DNA from 3 places in the Thauera humireducens genome. Region 2 is predicted to be linked to each of the others. Evidence: predicted binding sites of a transcription regulator. Region 2 holds the regulator's gene; each other region holds the start of a gene.
The links. Region 2 encodes FNR, which switches genes on or off when oxygen is low (the NO sensors DNR and NnrR bind a similar motif). Its sites were predicted from a motif close to TTGANCTAGNTCAA; they were not measured.
Positions count from the first base shown of each region.

Region 1: the regulator FNR is predicted to act here: its motif matches at 2,681-2,694, upstream of AC731_RS02345 (cytochrome c oxidase subunit 3 family protein).
Region 3: the regulator FNR is predicted to act here: its motif matches at 3,645-3,658, upstream of feoB (ferrous iron transport protein B).

Region 1 covers NZ_CP014646.1:491,575-497,412, reverse strand. Annotated here, with positions in the region: gene AC731_RS02370 (peptidase U32 family protein) at 1-181, shown strand, start outside; gene AC731_RS02365 (thioredoxin family protein) at 193-579, shown strand; gene AC731_RS02360 (magnesium transporter) at 609-1,595, opposite strand; gene AC731_RS02355 (hypothetical protein) at 1,863-2,132, shown strand; gene AC731_RS02350 (CreA family protein) at 2,154-2,627, opposite strand; gene AC731_RS02345 (cytochrome c oxidase subunit 3 family protein) at 2,820-3,347, shown strand; gene AC731_RS02340 (cytochrome C oxidase subunit IV family protein) at 3,364-3,654, shown strand; gene AC731_RS02335 (type IV pili methyl-accepting chemotaxis transducer N-terminal domain-containing protein) at 3,686-5,185, opposite strand; gene AC731_RS02330 (nitrite reductase) at 5,276-5,838, opposite strand, start outside.
Region 2 covers NZ_CP014646.1:49,382-55,219, reverse strand. Annotated here, with positions in the region: gene AC731_RS00310 (heavy metal translocating P-type ATPase) at 1-321, opposite strand, end outside; gene AC731_RS00305 (MerR family transcriptional regulator) at 392-802, shown strand; gene AC731_RS00300 (sulfite exporter TauE/SafE family protein) at 808-1,518, opposite strand; gene hemN (oxygen-independent coproporphyrinogen III oxidase) at 1,576-2,967, opposite strand; gene fnr (fumarate/nitrate reduction transcriptional regulator Fnr) at 3,117-3,863, shown strand; gene AC731_RS00285 (SirB2 family protein) at 3,878-4,267, opposite strand; gene AC731_RS00280 (Crp/Fnr family transcriptional regulator) at 4,372-5,052, shown strand; gene AC731_RS00275 (PHA/PHB synthase family protein) at 5,063-5,838, opposite strand, start outside.
Region 3 covers NZ_CP014646.1:2,587,983-2,593,820, reverse strand. Annotated here, with positions in the region: gene AC731_RS12170 (ATP-binding protein) at 1-518, shown strand, start outside; gene AC731_RS12165 (response regulator transcription factor) at 537-1,250, shown strand; gene AC731_RS12160 (ferrous iron transport protein A) at 1,350-1,604, opposite strand; gene feoB (ferrous iron transport protein B) at 1,618-3,579, opposite strand; gene AC731_RS12150 (hypothetical protein) at 3,800-4,099, shown strand; gene rpsD (30S ribosomal protein S4) at 4,115-4,726, shown strand; gene AC731_RS12140 (hypothetical protein) at 4,723-5,022, shown strand; gene AC731_RS12135 (TonB-dependent receptor plug domain-containing protein) at 5,267-5,838, shown strand, end outside.

The sequences.
Region 1 (5,838 bases), 440 kb from region 2:
GCAGCTGGTCAACGGCAACGAGACGCTGACCCTGCGCTTCGACTGCAAGCGCTGCGAGATGCACGTCGTCGGCGCGATGAAGCCGCACATCACGAAGATGCGCGACACCGTGGTGGCCCAGAAGGTCAGTTTCTTCCCGAGCAAGCCGGGCAGCGACAAGACCGCAGCAGCACGGAACTGAACCCCGCCCCCATGTCCGCCCTGCACCCGATCCAGAGCCTTCCCGCTCACCCGCGCCTTGCCGACGGGCCGGTGATCGTCATCGCGCTCTGCGCCGACTGGTGCGGAACCTGCCGCGAGTTCCAGCCCGTGCTGGAGCGCATCGCGCTCGCCCATCCCGAGATGGTGTTCGCCTGGGCCGACATCGAGGACGATGCCGAGCTGGTGGGCGACATCGAACTCGACAGCTTCCCGACCCTCGCGATCTTCCACCACGGCACACCGCTGCACTTCGGCGCATCCCTGCCCCTGGAGCCCGTGGTCACGCGCCTGATCCGCAGCGCGGCCGCCACACCCGCGGGCGCGCCGCGCGACATCCCGGCCGAGGTGCTCGAGCTCGGCGCACGCCTGGCCGGCTGAACGCCGGTGCCCGCCGCAGTCCCTTGCCGTCAGCCGACGATCAGGCTGACCACGACGAAATAGGTCAGCAGCGTCAGGAGGTCCTGGATGATGGTGGACATCGGCCCGCTGCCGTAGGCGGGATCGCTGCCGAAGCGGCCGAGCAACCAGGGCAGCACCAGCCCCACGGTCGTGGCGATGCCGCCGGCCACCACCAGGGCTACCGCGACCGCAACCGCCAGGTGGACGCTGCCGAACACGAGCCACACGGCGGGAAAGGTCAGCCCGCCCATGACCAGACCGATCAGCACGCCGGTGCGCGCCTCGCCGCCGATGATGGTGCGCATGCGGGCATGGCTCAGCGACAAGCCGCGCACCGCGACGGCCTCGGTCTGCGTGCCGATGGCGTCGGCCAGATAGACGAGGCCCGGGACGAAGAACGCAATCGCCGGATCGATCGCAAGCGCCCCTTCGAAACGCGACATGATCAGCGTCGCCAGCATGCTGCCCGCCAGCCCGAGCAGCAGCCACGGCAGGCGGTGACGCAACCGGCGCAGGGGCGGCGCCTCGATCGCCTCGCGCGCGAGCGTGGTCTCGCGCGCGATGCCGGCGAAACGGTGGAGGTCCTCGACGTGTTCGCGGCGCAGGATGTGCATCAGCGCTGCTGAGGGCACCACGCCCAGCAGCTTGCCCTTCGCATCGACCACCGGAATTGCGCTGATGGCATGGTGCAGCGCCAGCGAGGCCACCCGTTCCTGGTCGGTCGTGGCGTGCACCTTGGGAAACCCCGGCTGCACCGCGTCGCCGAGACGGCGGTCCCGCTCCAGCGCGAACAGGGCGGCCAGGGTCAGCACGCCCACCAGACGCTCGTCGTCATCGAGCACACACACGACGTCCATGCAGTCGTGGGCATGCGCGATAAGTTGGGACAGCACCTCGGCCACCGTCTGCCCGCGCCGGGCACGCGGAACGTTGGCAACGAGATAGTGCCCGGCCGTCTCGTCCGGTCCCATGCCGTCGCGCCGGGCGCCGGACACTCCGCCTCCGTGAGACGCCGACACCTCCTTCCGACGCTCGTCCGTCTCGTCCACGCCCCTGCCTCCCGCCGTTTCCTGCCCAGATGCTAGCAAAGGGCCCCGGCCCGCGAACAGCCCGAGGTCGAAACCGGCCTCCCCGCCCGCGCAGACTGCATGCGCCGCTCCGTGACAGGGCTCACACGCAGTCCAACGGCATCGGGGATTACCATTGAGTCAGACAAGACAGGCGCGAAATCCGCGCTTCAACACAAGGACCCAGAGGCCATCATGCGCCCCCAAGACCTCCTGATCGTGGAGGGTTCGCGCCACCAACCCCACGACCCCATCTGCCCCGACGGCGTAGAGATCGCGATCAACCGCGCAATCCATGCGGGTTACCGTATCGGACGCGAAGTCCTGGTCGGCCACGTCGCCGGCTGCGTGGTGGGCTACAACATCGGCCACTACGGCCGCTTCAGCGGTGCCCGCTACCCGCTGCTGGTGAACACCGAATTCGGTGTCGCCAAGTGCAGCCTGCAGGAAGTCGCCGCCGCCTGAGCGCGCTGAGACGAGCTCGGTTCAGCGCAGCTTGAGCGGTACGCTCGCGGGCAAGGGGACTGCGGTAACGTTGTTCTGCGGGCTGCCATCGATCAGCTTGTCGCTATAGACGAGGTATACCAGCGTGTTGCGCCTGGCGTCGGCCATGCGCACGATGCGCACCTTCTTGAACAGGATCGACGCGCGCTCGGAGAACACCTCCTCCTGCTTGTCCAACGGTTCCAGCAGGGTGATCTCACCCACCTGGCGGCAGGCAACCGCGGCATCGGCCGTGTCCTCGGCAAGGCCCAGCGTCCCCTTGATGCCACCCGTCCGCGCACGCGATACGTAACACGACACGCCCTTCACCTTGGGGTCGTCGAACACCTCGACCACCACCTGGTGATTGCGCCCGATGAGCTTGAATGCGGTATCGACAGCGCCGACGGTCTCGGCCTGCGCGCAGAGCGGCAATGCCAGGGCGGCGCCCAGCGCGCCGAGCAGGAAGATCTTCACGTCCGTGCATCCTTGTTGCGGAGAGCCGCCAGTATCGCATTGCGACGCGCAATTTACCCTGCATCAAGGCAGCGCCGGCGCGGCCGCGCGAGAATGCCTTTCCGATCCCGTCTTCAAGCCCCTCCCGTGTCGTACGCCGCCACCCTGCCCGACGCTCCACCCGCCCCCGGCCGCATCCCGGGCAGCAAGGCGATGTGGGTCGGCATCTTCTGCGAGGTGACCGAATTCGCGCTGATGTTCGCGGTGTACTTCATCGCGCGCGCGCATCACCCCGAGGTCTTCCGCGCCGGCCCGGAGCGACTGTCGCTGCTGGCCGGCACCGGCTACACGCTGATGCTGCTGACCAGCGGCTGGTGCGTGGCACGCGCAGTGCACGCCATGCGCGCCGGACGCCGGAAGGCGAGCCTGCGCTGGCTGCTGGGCGCGTTCGTGTTCGGTCTCGGCTACCCGGTGATCAAGCTGTTCGAAGTGCGCTGGAACCTCGCCCACGGTCTCGACGGCGATGCCGGCGTATTCATCGTCACCTACTACTACCTGACCTTCAACCACCTGATCCACGTGTTCTGGGGGCTGCTCGGCCTGATCTGGGTGATGCTGCGCACCGGCACCGGCTCCTACTCGGCCGACGAGCATTCGGGACTGGAGGCCTTTGCCTGCTACTGGCACGCGACGGACATCATCTGGCTGATGATCTTTCCGCTGTTCTACGTGCTGCGCTGAGCCTGGAGACGATGCCATGAACGAGATCCGCAAGCTCGACCTCGCCTGGCTGGGACTGGTCGTGCTGAGCGTGGTCGGCGCCGCGCTCGGCGGCAGCCCGGACACCGGCTTCGGCGTCACCGTGCTGGTCGCGCTGGTGATGGGCATCAAGGTCCGCATCGTGTGCGACCGTTTCCTCGAACTGCCGACGGCCCGGCGCGGCATCCGGCTGGCGATGCACGGCTTCTGCTACGGCATGCCGATTCTGGTGATCCTCACCAGCGCCTTCGGCGACATGCTCGCACGGCTGACCGGCGCGCTGGTCTGATGCGCCCCGTTGGTCCGCGGCGTGTCATGCCCTAGGCGGCCGGCGCCGGCGTCAGCCGCTCATAGAGCTTCACTGCGGTATCCACATGGCGTAACAGCCGGTCGGCCTCGCCGACCACCGCCCGCACATGCTGCGCGCGCTGCACGCGCATCACATCGGGTGCCAGCGCACGCAGGAAGCGCTGCCACTGGTCCGACACTTCCTGCAGTTGCCCAGACAGTTCGGGAAGGCGCCGCCCGCTGTGGCGCAGTTCGTCGAGGTTGCGCTCGAACTCACCGGTTGCCGCGTCGATCTCGTCCTGGATGCGCGCCGGCTCGGCCACCCACTCGCGAAACACGAACAGCTTGCCGATGCGCTGCGACAACATGCGGTTGCGACCGGCCACATTGACGTAATGCGCGTCCGGCAGCCCGAACGCCTGCTCGGCCGCGCTGGTGAGCCGGTCGGCCGCATCGAGCACGGTTTCGCTGGCGGCAAGCACCCGCTTCGCCCGCGCCGGCGTCGCGCCGTCCTCGGCCAGCGCGGCACGGTAATCGGGCCAGGCCTCGACCACGGCCACGCGCCCCGACTCCAGGAGATCGGGCATCCCCAGCGCCTCGAGACGGGCCAGCACGCGCTCGAACTCGTGCACCAGCCGCCGCAGGCGCACCGCGGCCTTCTCCACCGACAGGCCCGCCGCGATCAGTGCCCAGGCGATGGCCATGCGCTGCGACAGCATGCGACAGCGACCGCACAGGTTGACCAGTGCCCCGGGCGCGATACGCGCACCGGACGGCACGCCCTGGGCCTTGCCCTTGCGCACGAAGCGCAGGCGCTGGCCCGACTTGCCGGCTTCGATATCGCTCAGCGCGGCGTGCTGGACGTGCACCTTGCGCCCCTCGACGACGACCACACCTTGATCGCTGAGTTGGCGCAGGCTGCGTGAAAAGGACTCGGGGGTCATGCCGATGCGGGCCGCAATGATCTTCTTGCTGGCCTTCAGCACGACCGTGGTCTCGCCGGCGAGACCGATGCGATCACCCGCCTGCGCGAGCAGGTAGTCGAGGATGCGTTGTGCGCCGGTGGCCCCCGAATGGTGGCCGGAAACGTCGAACTCGATCGCGCACTGGCGCTTCGCCAGCGTCTGCACGATCCGCCAGCTCAACGCAGGGTCCTTCTGGATGGCCCCGCGCAGGCGGCGGATGTCGATCGCAACGACGACGCTGTGGGCGAGCGCCCTGCACGATGCGCCGTAATGCGTGCGCGCCAGTAGTTCGCCGAGCGCGAGCACCTGCGGCGCCTGCGCCAGTTCCAGCACCTTCTCGTTGCCGGTGGGCAGCAGGTGCTCGCGCGCCACGCTGCCGCTGGCCAGCACGAAGGCCTCGTGGATCGGATCCTCGGCACGGTAGAGCAGGCTCTGCGCGTTCAGTTCGAGCACGCGGCTACCCACCGCCAGTTCGTCGAACAAGGCCGCCGGCAGGCCGGCAAAGAGCGGCTCGGCCGCCAGCAGCTTGCGTTGCGCCCAAAGGGCGTCCCTCGTTGGGGCGATCACTTCAACGACACCTCTAGATGGTTCGGCAAGGCGACGGACTGAGCAATCCGGGGAGGGGCTGCCCTCTCCCCCGAGGGACTCGCAGGCGCCTCAGTACACGTCGTGTTGCGTGTTGTAGACGTTGAACTTGCCCGTCGGCGTGATCAACCTGGGATCACGGATCACGGCCTTGAGCTTGCGCGTCCTGTCATCGACGACGACGATCGCCGACTCCTGGTCCGCACCATTCCAGACCGAGAACCAGACCTCGTCGCCCGCCTTATTGTATTCCGGCTGAACGACGCGCTTCGGGCCGGCCTTGACGCCGGACCACTCGCCGACGGGGATCAGCTCGTAGCCCTTGTCGATGTTGTCGATGTCCCACACGGCAACCGACTGGCTGATCTTCTCGTCCGGGTTCAGCGTGGTGTCGGCCCACAGGTTCTTCGACGTCGGATGCGTCTTCAGGAACAGCGATCCGCCCCCCAGGCCCTTCAGCGTGCGCACCACCTTCCAGGCATTGTCCGGGTGCTGGTGCGGATCGGTGCCGATCAAGGAGATCGTCTCGTCGCCCAGGTGGCCGGTGGCCCATACCGGGCCGAACTTCGGATCGACGAAGTTCGCGCCACGACCCGGGTGCGGCACCTTGCCCACGTCGACCAGTTTCTCCAGCT
Region 2 (5,838 bases):
GCGAAGTTCCACCCGCCACTCGGCCCGGTGGCGGGCGCGCTCGGCCTCGCGCGCAAGCTGGCGCGCGTCGCTGGCCTGGAAACCCGCGCGTTCGACCGCGGCCGTGGCCTGCGCCAGCGTCAACGCGCCGGGTGCGAAGTGCAACGTGGCGCGCTCGGTGGCGAGATTGACGCTCGCCTGCACGCCAGGCAAGCGGTTGAGCACCTTCTCCAGCCGTGTCGAGCAGGCAGCGCAGGTCATGCCGCCGATGGCCAGTTCGAGGGATTCGGTTGCCGCCGTGCGGGAAGCATCGGGCGGCGTGTTCAGCGTTGCGTGGGACATGGTTTCGGGTATTGCGCAAACATTCGACAAACGGCAGTCTAAACCCCGTACCAAGGTACGGAGTCAACCGGTGGACACGCAAATCGAACGGACATTCACCATCGGCGCATTGGCGCGCGAGGCCGAGGTCGGCATCGAGACCATCCGCTACTACCAGCGCCGCGGCTTGCTGCACGCGCCGGAACGGGGCCATGGCAGCTACCGGCGGTACGGCCTGGCGGAACTCGCGCGGCTGAAGGCGATCCGCCGCGCGCAGCAGCTTGGTTTCTCGCTGGAGGAGATCGATAGCCTGCTCGCCCTCAACGAAGACACGGACCGCGACCGCGCGCGCGAAACGGCACAGGCGAAGATCGCACTGATCGACGCCCGCATTCGCCAGCTTCAGGACATGCGACGCGCGCTGGCCGAACTCGTGCGCTGCTGCCACGACACGCAGGCCGGTGCGCCCTGCCCCATCCTGCGTGCGCTGTCAGGCAGCTGAGCCACTCAGGTCACGCAGACCACGCCACTCCACAGGTCGCCGCCCAGTGTGGGCGCGTGATAGAGCCCGAATACGCCGAAGCCCAGCACCAGCAGGCCGGAGGCGAAGCGCACCTTCGGGTTGCGGGTGAAATCGCGGAAACGCTTGAACAGCATGCCCGCCAGCAGCAGGTTGGGCAGCGTGCCGAGGCCGAAGGCCAGCATCAGCCCGGCGCCGCGCGCACCTGAACCGGTGACGAGCGCCGTGGCGAGGATCGAATAGGTCAGGCCGCAGGGGATGAAGCCCCACAGCAGCCCGAGCGGCAGCGCCTGCTTGACCGAGCGCGCCGGCAGGAAGCGCCGCGTGGCCGGCTGGATGCGGCGCCAGATCACATGCCCCGCACGCTCGACCGGTGCCAGCAGGCGGGTGAAGCCGGTGAGGTAGAGCCCGAGCGCGATCAGCATCAGGTTGGCGAGCACGTAAAGCGTCATCTGCACCGGCAGCATGCCGTCGTACAGCATGCCCACCGAGCCGAGCGCGCCGACCAGGCCGCCGAGTGCGGTGTAGGTGGCGATGCGGCCGAGGTTGTAGGCCAGATGCAGCGGCCATTGCGGCTTGCTGCCGGGCGTCTGCACCTGCACGGTGAGCGCGCCGACAATGCCGCCGCACATCGACACGCAGTGCGTGCCACCAAGCAGGCCGATCAGGAAGACAGCGAAATAACCGGTTTCAGGCATGAGAAGAAAAGGCCCCGCTGCTGCAAAGCCTCATTCTACGCTGCGTTGCCGCAAGGTTCAGATCACGCGCGAGTAGCGCGCGCGCTCGCGGTCGGCCCGCAGATAGCGGTCGAACACCATCGCGATGCCGCGCACCAGCAAGCGTCCCCCGGGCTGCACGCTGATCCAGTCTCCGTCGATCTTGACCAGCCCCGCCTTCTCCATCTCCGCAAGTTCGGTCAGTTCCTCGGCGAAGTACTCCCGGAAGTTGATCAGGTGGGCGATCTCGATCGACTGCATCGACAGTTCGAAATGGCACATCAGCGCCTGGATGATCGCGCGCCGCAGCAGGTCGTCGGCGGTGAGCTCGATGCCACGCAGCACCGGCAGCTCATCGCGGTCGAGCGCGTCGTAGTACTCGTCGAGCGTCTTCACGTTCTGCGCATACACCGGGCCGATCTTGCCGATGGCCGACACGCCGAAGGCGAGCAGATCGCACTCGGCCTGTGTCGAGTAGCCCTGGAAGTTGCGATGCAGGCGCCCCTGGCGCTGCGCAACGGTGAGTTCGTCGTTGGGCTTGGCGAAATGGTCCATGCCGATATAGACATAGCCCGCCTCGGTCAGGCGGCGGATACCCAGTTGCAGCAACTGCAGCTTGGTATCCGGCGTCGGCATGTCACTCATGAAGATGCGACGCTGCGGCTTGAACAGGCCGGGCAGATGCGCATAGCTGTAAAGCGAGATGCGATCGGGCGAGATCTCGAGCACCTGTTCGAGCGTGCGGTTGAAGCTGATGACGTTCTGTTTCGGCAGGCCGTAGATCAGGTCCATGCTGACCGACTTGAAGCCAGTGGCGCGCGCTGCATCGATGACGAGCTTGGTCTCGTCGAAGCTCTGGATGCGGTTGACGGCCTGCTGCACGTCTTCGGCGAAGTCCTGCACGCCGACGCTCATGCGGTTGAAACCAAGCTCGGCCAGCAACTTGACGGTGTCGAAATCGACCTTGCGCGGATCGACCTCGATCGAATATTCGCCGTTGGGCACCAAGGTGAAGTGCTCGCGGACCGAGGCCATCAGTTGCCGCATTTCGTCATGCGAGAGGAAGGTCGGCGTGCCGCCCCCCAGGTGCAACTGCGTCACCTGGCGGCTGCCCTGCAGGCAGGCCGCTTGCATCTCGATCTCTTTAGCAAGGTATTTCAGGTACTTGGCTGAACGCCCATGATCCTTGGTTATGATCTTGTTGCAGGCGCAGTAATAACAGATCGTGTTACAAAATGGGATGTGGAAGTATAATGAGAGCGGTTTGCTGACGCCGCCAATGGCCCGATTTGCAAGCCAGTGCTTGAGCGCGTCGGCATTGAAAGCCTCGACAAAGCGATCCGCGGTCGGGTAAGAGGTATACCGCGGCCCGTTGATGTCGAATCGACGGATCAGCTGCGGATCGAAGATGAGTTCGTTCTGTTCGGTCATGATCTTGCTGCTACTGTGTGTGCCTAACAATGGCAGACCAGCGCAAATTTTTGGTTGACGTGGATCAACGGCCATGGTGATGCCAGCCGGGGACACTGTTAAACCGCGTTTTGGACTCTGTGAGTCGGGATGACGGGATTATCGTGCAGATGAGGGCAAGCGTGGCAATTACCGTGAGCGGGCTCAAGACCGCCTGTTCGCAGTGTAATCTTGTGGAACTGTGCCTGCCCTTCGGCATGCCCGACAGCGAACTGAGCCGCCTGGATGAACTGGTGGGTGCGCGACGCAAGGTGAAGCGCCAGCAGAACCTCTACCGCGCGGGAGACACCTTCGAGGCGATCTACGCGATCCGTGCGGGCTCGTTCAAGACCGACGTGCTGCTCGAAGATGGTCGCGACCAGGTGACCGGCTTCCAGATGACCGGGGAGATTCTCGGTCTGGATGGCATCAGCACCGAGACGCACAGTTGCAACGCCGTCGCGCTGGAAGACAGCGAGGTGTGCGTGATCCCCTACGCCAAGCTCGAACAGTTGTCTCACGAGGTCGAAGGCCTGCAGCATCAGTTCCACAAGGTCATGAGCCGTGAGATCGTGCGCGACCACGGCGTGATGATGCTGCTCGGCTCGATGCGCGCCGAGGAGCGCCTGGCGGCCTTCCTGCTCAACATGTCGCAGCGCTTCACCGCACGCGGTTTTTCGGCGGCCGAGTTCCACCTGCGCATGACGCGCGAGGAAATCGGCTCCTATCTCGGGCTCAAGCTCGAGACCGTGTCACGCGCCTTCTCGCGCTTCCAGGAAGAAGGCCTGATCGCCGTGCAGCAGAAGCACATCCGCCTGCTGGATACCGCCGGCCTGCGCAAGCTCATCCAGCACCAGACGGCCGGCAGCGGGCGCTGAGGCGCGCCCGGCGATCAGGCGGCAACCGCCAGGTAACCTGCGACATTCTTGGTCAGTGCCACCGAGGCGATCCACGCATACACCAGCAATGCGGCGGCGAAGGCGCCGAGCCGGATCCCCTTCGTCCTGCCGCGCTTCAGCGCAACCGTGCCGAGCAGGATGTAGGCGATCAGGCCGAACACCTTTGCCGTCACCCACCCTGCGTCGAAGGGATACTGCTGGATCATGACCGCCAGCGCGATCGCACTCAACAACAGGGCGCTGTCGACGACGTGAGGCAGCACCCGTGCCGGCAGGGCGTTCAGGCGCGGGCTGCCCGTCATCATCCAGAAGCCGCGCAGCAGGAACCCCATGGCGCTGAGCACCACGCAGGTGACATGAAGGTGCTTGATTGCGAAATACATGCGTACTCCCACCCGGACCGGCATCGCGCGTGCCGCGCGGCGCCCCGGGGTCGATTAGAATTGCCGTCAATAATGAGATCGCTTCCACCCAGGAACGCACGGACATGACCCACGCCGCCCTCGACCTGCCTGCGCTGCTCAAGCGCATCCCGCTGTTCAGCGAACTCTCGGACACCGATCTCGAGCTTGTCGCGCGCTACACGCGTGACCGCCACATCGGGCGTGGCGAGGTGCTGTTCCAGCGCGGCGACCAGCCGCATGGCTTTTACTTCGTCGTCTCGGGTCAGGTCAAGCTCGCCTTTTCGTCGCCACAGGGGACCGAGAAGGTCGTGGAGATCATCGGCCCGATGCAGAGCTTCGGAGAGGCCGTGATGTTCATGAACAAGCCCTATCCGGTGTTCGCCGAAGCGCTGACCGAAACACTGCTGATCCACGTCGGCCAGGCCGTGGTCACCGAGCTGATCGACCAGGACTCCACCTTCGCGCACAAGCTCCTCGCCGGCATGGCCATCCGCCTGCACGGGCTGATCCAGGACGTGGAGACCTATTCGCTGCGCTCGAGCATCCAGCGTGTGATCGGCTACCTGCTGCAGGTCGCCGACAGCGACACGCCGTGCGAGATCGCGCTGCCGACCAGCAAGCAGGTCATCGCTTCACGCCTGAACCTGACGCCCGAAACCCTGTCGCGCATCTTTCACGACCTCAGCGAATCGGGCCTGATCAGCGTTCAGGGCAAACGCATCACCTTGCACGACCCGACCCGCCTCGCCCGCTACCAGGCCTGAGGACTGCCCGCTACTTCTCGAGCACGTAGCTGCCCGGTGCCGCGCACAGCGCCGGGAAGCGCTTGCTGGCGGCCGGACGCGCCTCCACCTCGTCCCCCGCGCGCGGCTTGAGCCAGCGCATCCAGTCCTCCCACCAGCTGCCGGCATGCTCTTCCGCGCGCCTGCGCCACGAGTCTGTCGTGTCCGAGCGCTGGGCGTCGGCCGCCCAATAGCGCCGCTTCGGCGGATGCACGACGGGGTTGACGATGCCGAGGATGTGCCCCGAGCTCGACAGCACGAAGCGCTTGTTGCCGACGACGTGGTTGTTGACCGCGAAGGTCTGGCGCCACGGCGCGATGTGATCGTCCTCCGCGGACACCGCGTAGAGCGGCTGCCGGATCACCGACAGGTCGAGCGTCTCGCCGGCCACCTGCAGCGCATTGGTCTGGATGAGGCGATTGTGCAGGTAGAGCTCGCGCAGGTACCACGCGTGCATCGCGTACGGCATGCGCGTGGTGTCCATGTTCCAATACAGCACGTCGAACGGAGGCGGCGAATCACCGTACAGCCAGCCCTGCACGACGTAGTGCCAGATCAGGCTGTTCGAGCGCAGCAGCCGGAACGATGCCGCCATCTCCCCGCCATCCAGGTAACCCTTGCGTGCCATCCGATCGCACAGATAGTCGATACTGCTCTCGTCGATGAAGACCTCGATGTCGCCGGGCTTGTGGAAATCCACCAGCGTCGTGAACAGGGTCCAGTCGGCGACTGGCATGGCGTCCGGGGCATAGTGGCGGTTCGCCCAGG
Region 3 (5,838 bases), 1.6 Mb from region 2:
TGGTGTATGGCTTCATCAAGCAGTCGGGTGGCGGTGTGCGGATCCGTAGCCGGCAGGCGGTGGGAACGACGGTGTCCCTGTTGCTGCCGTGTGCCCCACGTTCGACCTTGCTCCGCCCCGTGTCGCAGGCGGCCGAGGCTCAGCCGGCCAAGCGGCTGGACGGACGCCTGGTGATGCTCGTCGAGGACGATGACAAGGTGCGCGAAGTGGTGCGAAAGCAGTTGTCGTCCCTGGGCTGCGCAGTCCTCGAGGCCGAAAGTGGCCACGAAGCCGCTGACATGATTGAAAATATCCCCGCGATCGCACTGGTGCTGTCGGACATCGTCATGCCGGGTGGTATGGATGGGCGTGCCTTGGCGCGCTTTGTGCGCCGTTTCCGGCCTGAACTGCCGGTGGTGCTGATGAGCGGCTATGCCGAGCGGACGGAGACGGGCCGCGAGGATGCCGATGTGCCGATGCTGGACAAGCCATTCACCCAAGAGCGTCTGGTCGAGGTCCTGCACGCGGCGATCACCTGACCATCCGGGGGAAGGGGATTGAACGACAAAGCACAGGGCCTCATTCATGTCGTCGAGGACGATGCCAATGTGGCGCGCCTGATCACCGGCACGCTCGAACGGTTCGGCTATCGCCATGCCGTCTTTTCGTCAGGTGGCGACTTTCTGCGACAGTTGCGGGCGCAGGCGCCGGATCTGGCGATCCTCGACCTCGGCCTGCCCGACATGGATGGCATGGAGGTGCTGCAGCAGTTGCGCAACCGCTACCGTTTCGGGCTGCTGATCGCCACCGGCCGCGTCGACACCTACGACCGGGTGATGGGGCTGGAGCTGGGCGCCGACGACTACGTGGTCAAGCCGTTCGAGCCGCGCGAACTGATCGCCCGCGTGCGCAGCATCCTGCGCCGCTACCAGCCCGAGCCGCAGATTGACGACAGCAGCTTGCGGGTGGCGGCCTTCGCCGGTTGGCGTTTCGAGTGCGCCACCCATCGCCTGGTCTCGCCCGACGGGGTCGAAGACACGCTCAGCCTGGCCGAGTCTCAACTGCTGACGGCTTTTCTCGAGCGCCCCAACCAGATTCTGTCGCGTGAGCAACTACTGTCGGGGCGCGATGTCAGTGCGCTCGACCGCAGCATCGACCTGCGCGTGTCGCGCCTGCGCAAACGCTTCGAGCAGGGCGGGCACAGCGGCAAGTTCATCAAGACGGTGTATGGCGCGGGTTACCTGCTGGCGGCGACGGTGAGCTGGAGCTGAGCGCGGGCCTCCGCTTTGTGGCGATGAACCTTGGTTTCTGTCTGGTGGGAGCGGCTATGCCGCGAACAGGGTCTGTCTCAGCGTAGCCGCTCCGATCACTCAGGTGGGTTCTGCCCAGATTTCGTGGGCCACTGCGTGTTCGATGGCGAGTTCGACGTGCTCGCACAGCAGCACGGTCATCGGCGTCTGCTGCAGCACCTTGACGGCCTGCGCCGCCGACAGGCCGTAGGCGTGCAGCTGCTCGCGCTGCAGCGGGTCGATCTCGTCGCCGAAATCGGTGATGCGGACCATGCGGCCGAGCGGCGTGCCGGTGAGGCGGATGCGTTCGTGGGTGGGCGTGCGGTTGGCGTTCATGTGTCGGCCTCCTTCAGAAGAACAGCCGCAGGCCGTGGTTGAGCAGGCCGCCGACGAGGAAGGCGGTGGGGATGATCATCGCCAGCATCAGCGCGGCGACCTTCATCCCCTGTTCCTTGACGATCATCATCAGGCTCGCAATGCAGGGCACGAACAGGGTGATCGTCACCATGCCCACCACCGCCTGCACCATCGACAGCTCGCCCTGGAGCGCGAACAGACCGCTGGCGCCGAAGTCGCGGCGCAGGAAGCCCATGACGAAGGCGGCGCTGGCCTCGGGCGGCAGGCCCAGCCAGCCTACCACCAGCGGCTTGCCGGCCTCGATGATCCACGGCAGCGCGCCGCTGCGGTCGAGCACGAACATGATCAGCGTACCGATCAGGAACAGCGGGATGACCTCGATCAGGTACCACTTGAGCCGTCCGCCGGTCTTCTTCAGTACATTGCCCAGCACCGGCATGCGCATCGGCGGCAGCTCGGTGATCAGCGGCACGCGCCGGCCGGGCACGACCTTGCTCGCCAGCCAGCCGGTGAACAGCAGCACCAGGACGATCGCCGCGACCCAGATCACCGTGGCGCCGAAGGAAATGCCGCCCAGCAGGCCGAGCACCACGCCCAGCTGCGCCGAGCAGGGAATCGCCAGTGCCATCAGGTAGATGGTGATGAGGCGTTCGCGCGGGGTGTGCAGGATGCGGGTGGTGAGCGTGGCCATGGTCACGCAGCCCAGGCCGAGCACCATCGGCAGCACTGCGCGGCCGTTGAGGCCGATGGCGGCGAACATGCGGTTGGCGATCACCGACAGGCGCGAGAAGTAGCCGGAGTCCTCCAGCACGCCGAAGGCGAGGAAGAAGGTGGTGACGATCGGCAGGATCAGCGCCAGCGCGTAGGTCATGCCCATCGTCCACAGGCCGTACTCGCCGACAAAGAGGTCGGCGAGCCAGGGCGTGGAAACGTGGCTGCGCACGAAGTCCGTCACCGCCGGGTTCAGCACTTCGCCGAAGAAGTCCTCTTCCAGCAGCCCGACCAGCGTACTGGCGCCGAAGTCGCCGACGAAGAGATAGACCGCATAGAGCACGCCGAGCAGCATCGGCCAGCCCCACAGGCGGTGCACTGCGACGCGGCCGAGCAGCATCGACAGCGTGCGGTCCTTGCCGCCGGCCTGCTGGGTGACGGTGCGTGCGAGGGCTTCGGCCGCGCCGCCGCGCTCGCGCGCGAGGCGGGCGGGCAGCGAGTCGCGACCGATGGCGGCGGTGAGTTCGGCCAGCGCCGCCCGCAGCGGCTCGCTGCCGGGCTGCGCTGCCAGCCAGGCCTCGACCTCGGGGTCACGGCCGATGGCGAGGATGGCCAGCCCGCGCGCGGCCAGGCGCGGATGCGGGCAGGTGCCGAGGATCAGCTGTTCGATGCGCACGATGTCGCGCTCCAGCACCGGGTCGTAGCGCAGCAGCGGAGCGGGCGCGGCGGCGCGCTGCAGGGCGTCGGTCAGGGCGGCGACGCCTTCGCCGCCGGTGGCCACCGTGGCGACGACCGGCACGCCGAGGGCCTCGGCCAGTGCGGCAGCGTCGACCTTCACGCCGCGTGCCTTCGCTTCATCGGTCATGTTCAGCGCCATCACCATCGGTACGCCCAGTTCGGCGAGCAGGGCGGTCAGATTCAGTGTGCGGCGCAGATTTTTGGCGTCGCCGACCTGGATCAGCGTGCGCATGTCCTCATTGAGCAGCGCGCGCATGGTCGCGCGCTCGTCGTCGCTGCGCGAGGGCAGGGCAAGCACGCCCGGGGTGTCGAGCAGCGAGGCCTCGCGGTGGAAGCGCGGCGCGGCACGCGACACCTCGACCGTGGTGCCGGGGTAGTTCGACACCGTGACGTAGGTGCCGGTGAGGCGGTGGAACAGCACCGACTTGCCGACATTGGGGTGGCCGACGAGGGCCAGGGTGCGCAGGGCGCCGGAGGGTGTGGCAAGCGAGGCAGCGTGGTGCATGGTAGGGGCAGAGGAGGCCGAGGTAGCAGATATCGTTAATGATAACGGATCTCATTAATTGCTTCATGATCTATCTCAAGTTTCGTGCTCGGTCCGAGTGCGCACCGGCATTCGATCCGTCGGCGGGCAGCGAAGGCGGGGCGCGATCTTTCATCACGTGTTGACAAGCCACAGTGCATCGATGATATTGCGAATCATTCGCAAATAAGAGAGGTGTTCCATGGCAAGGGATTCGACCCTCGAGCAGACCCGTCTGCTGACCGGCGTGCTGATGCACGTGTCGCGCTACCTCGATACCGGCTGTCCCCGTGCTGCGCACCGGGCGGGCTTGCTGCTGCGTTGCCTTGACGCCAGCGCCCTGGATCAGGAGCTGATGACATCGTGCGAACAACTCGACCAGGCGATATCCCATCCGCGACATCTCGGCTGCGCGAATGCAGTCGGCGATGCCTCGACTTCGAGTCGGCTTCGCTCGCGCTCTTCGCGCAGCTGCGTTTCAACCGCTTCATTCCCGAACTGATCGAAGGAGATCATCTTGTCCCGTTACACCGGCCCCCGTCTGAAAGTGATGCGTGCGCTCGGCGCCGAACTGCCCGGCCTGTCGCGCAAGCCGCTCGGTGAGCGCAACTACCCGCCGGGCCAGCACGGCCAGCGGCCGAAGCGCAAGTCGGGCTTCGGCGTGCAGCTGATCGAGAAACAGAAGCTGCGCTTCAACTACGGCCTCGGCGAAAAGCAGATCCAGCGCCTGTTCCGCGAGGCCAAGCGCGACCGCGGGCCGACCGGCGACAAGCTGCTCGAACTGCTCGAGCGCCGTCTGGACAACTTCGTGTTCCGCGCCGGTTTCGCCCCCACTGCGGTGGCGGCGCGCCAGCTCGTGCGCCACAAGCACGTGCTGCTCAACGGCCGCTCGGTGAATATCCCCTCGATCCGCATCAAGCCGGGCGACCGCATTCAGCTCACCGAGCGTGGCCGCCGAATTCCCTTCGTCGTCGAGACGATCGGCGAGCCTGCACTGACGCGGCCGGAGTGGCTGAGCATTGACGAAGCAGCCTTCGCTGCCAGCGTCACGCGCACGCCCTCGCCCGACGAGGTCCCGTTCCCGGTCGACGTCCAGCAGGTCGTCGAATACTACGCGGTGCGGCTGTGAGCGGCCTGCCTCCCTGCTGCGGCCAGGACTTCAGTGCCTCGCGCGAGTCGGCGCCGCACTACGGTACGCGACCCGAGCTGGCGCTGGCTGCCGTGCTTCAGCTGCTGTCGCGCTTTCCGGCGCGGCAGTCCCCCGCGCTTGCACGGGCCATTGTCGATCATCTGCAGGTGATCGGCGCCGATCAGCGCATTGCCGCCGAGGTGCGCGAGTGCGCGTCCAGCCTCGTGGAGGACTGGCGTGCGTATGCCTTGCTGAGCGAACAGCCAGCGGTTGAAGCCTCGCGCGTTTCGCACTGAGACGGTTCCGGCCTGGGGCGGGACCGTTCTGGAGATCCTGATGAGCAAGAAGTGCTGCAAGAAGGACAAGCCCTGCAAGGGCTGCCCGAGATTCAAGAAGTGATTTCGGCAAGCGAGCGCATGCAGATTTGATTGAAATCAAATAGGAATGATTCGCGTTTAAGTAAAGTTGTCTCACCTGATCCGAATCATCCCGGGCAAGCCAGCCGTCGCCAGCCAGCTCGACTACTCGATGGAGTTGTTTATGGAACTGCGCATGCGCGCAATGGCGTTGGCACTGCTGGGTGTCTCGTTCGCACCATCCCTGCTCGCCGCAGGTGAAACCGTGCTCGACGAGCAGGTTGTGACCGCCAAAGGCTACGCCGCCGACGTGCAGGAGACACCTCAGGCGATCGAGGTCCTGCGTCCGGCCACGGCGGGCGCCACGGTCGTCGGTGATCTGTTGCGAGGCAAGCCGGGGCTGGCGGCCCAGTCCGACGGTGCCTGGGGACAGAACCCGGTGCTGCGCGGTCTCAAGAAGGAGAGCGTCGTCGTCATGGTCGATGGTCTGCGTGTGAACTCGGCCCAGCCTCAGGGGGCGATCGCGTCCTTCATGGATCTCGGGCTGCTCGACCGTGTCGAGGTCGTCAAGGGGCCGGGCTCGGTGCTGCATGGCAGCGGTGCGATGGGCGGGGTCGTCAACCTGCTCACGCCCGAGGCCGCCTTTACCGCGGAGGAGCGCATGGGCGGCCGTGCCGGCGTGCGCTTCAGCAGTGTCGACAAGGGCGTGGCCGGTGCGCTGCTGGTGCAGCGTTCGAACGCCGATCACGCGCTGGT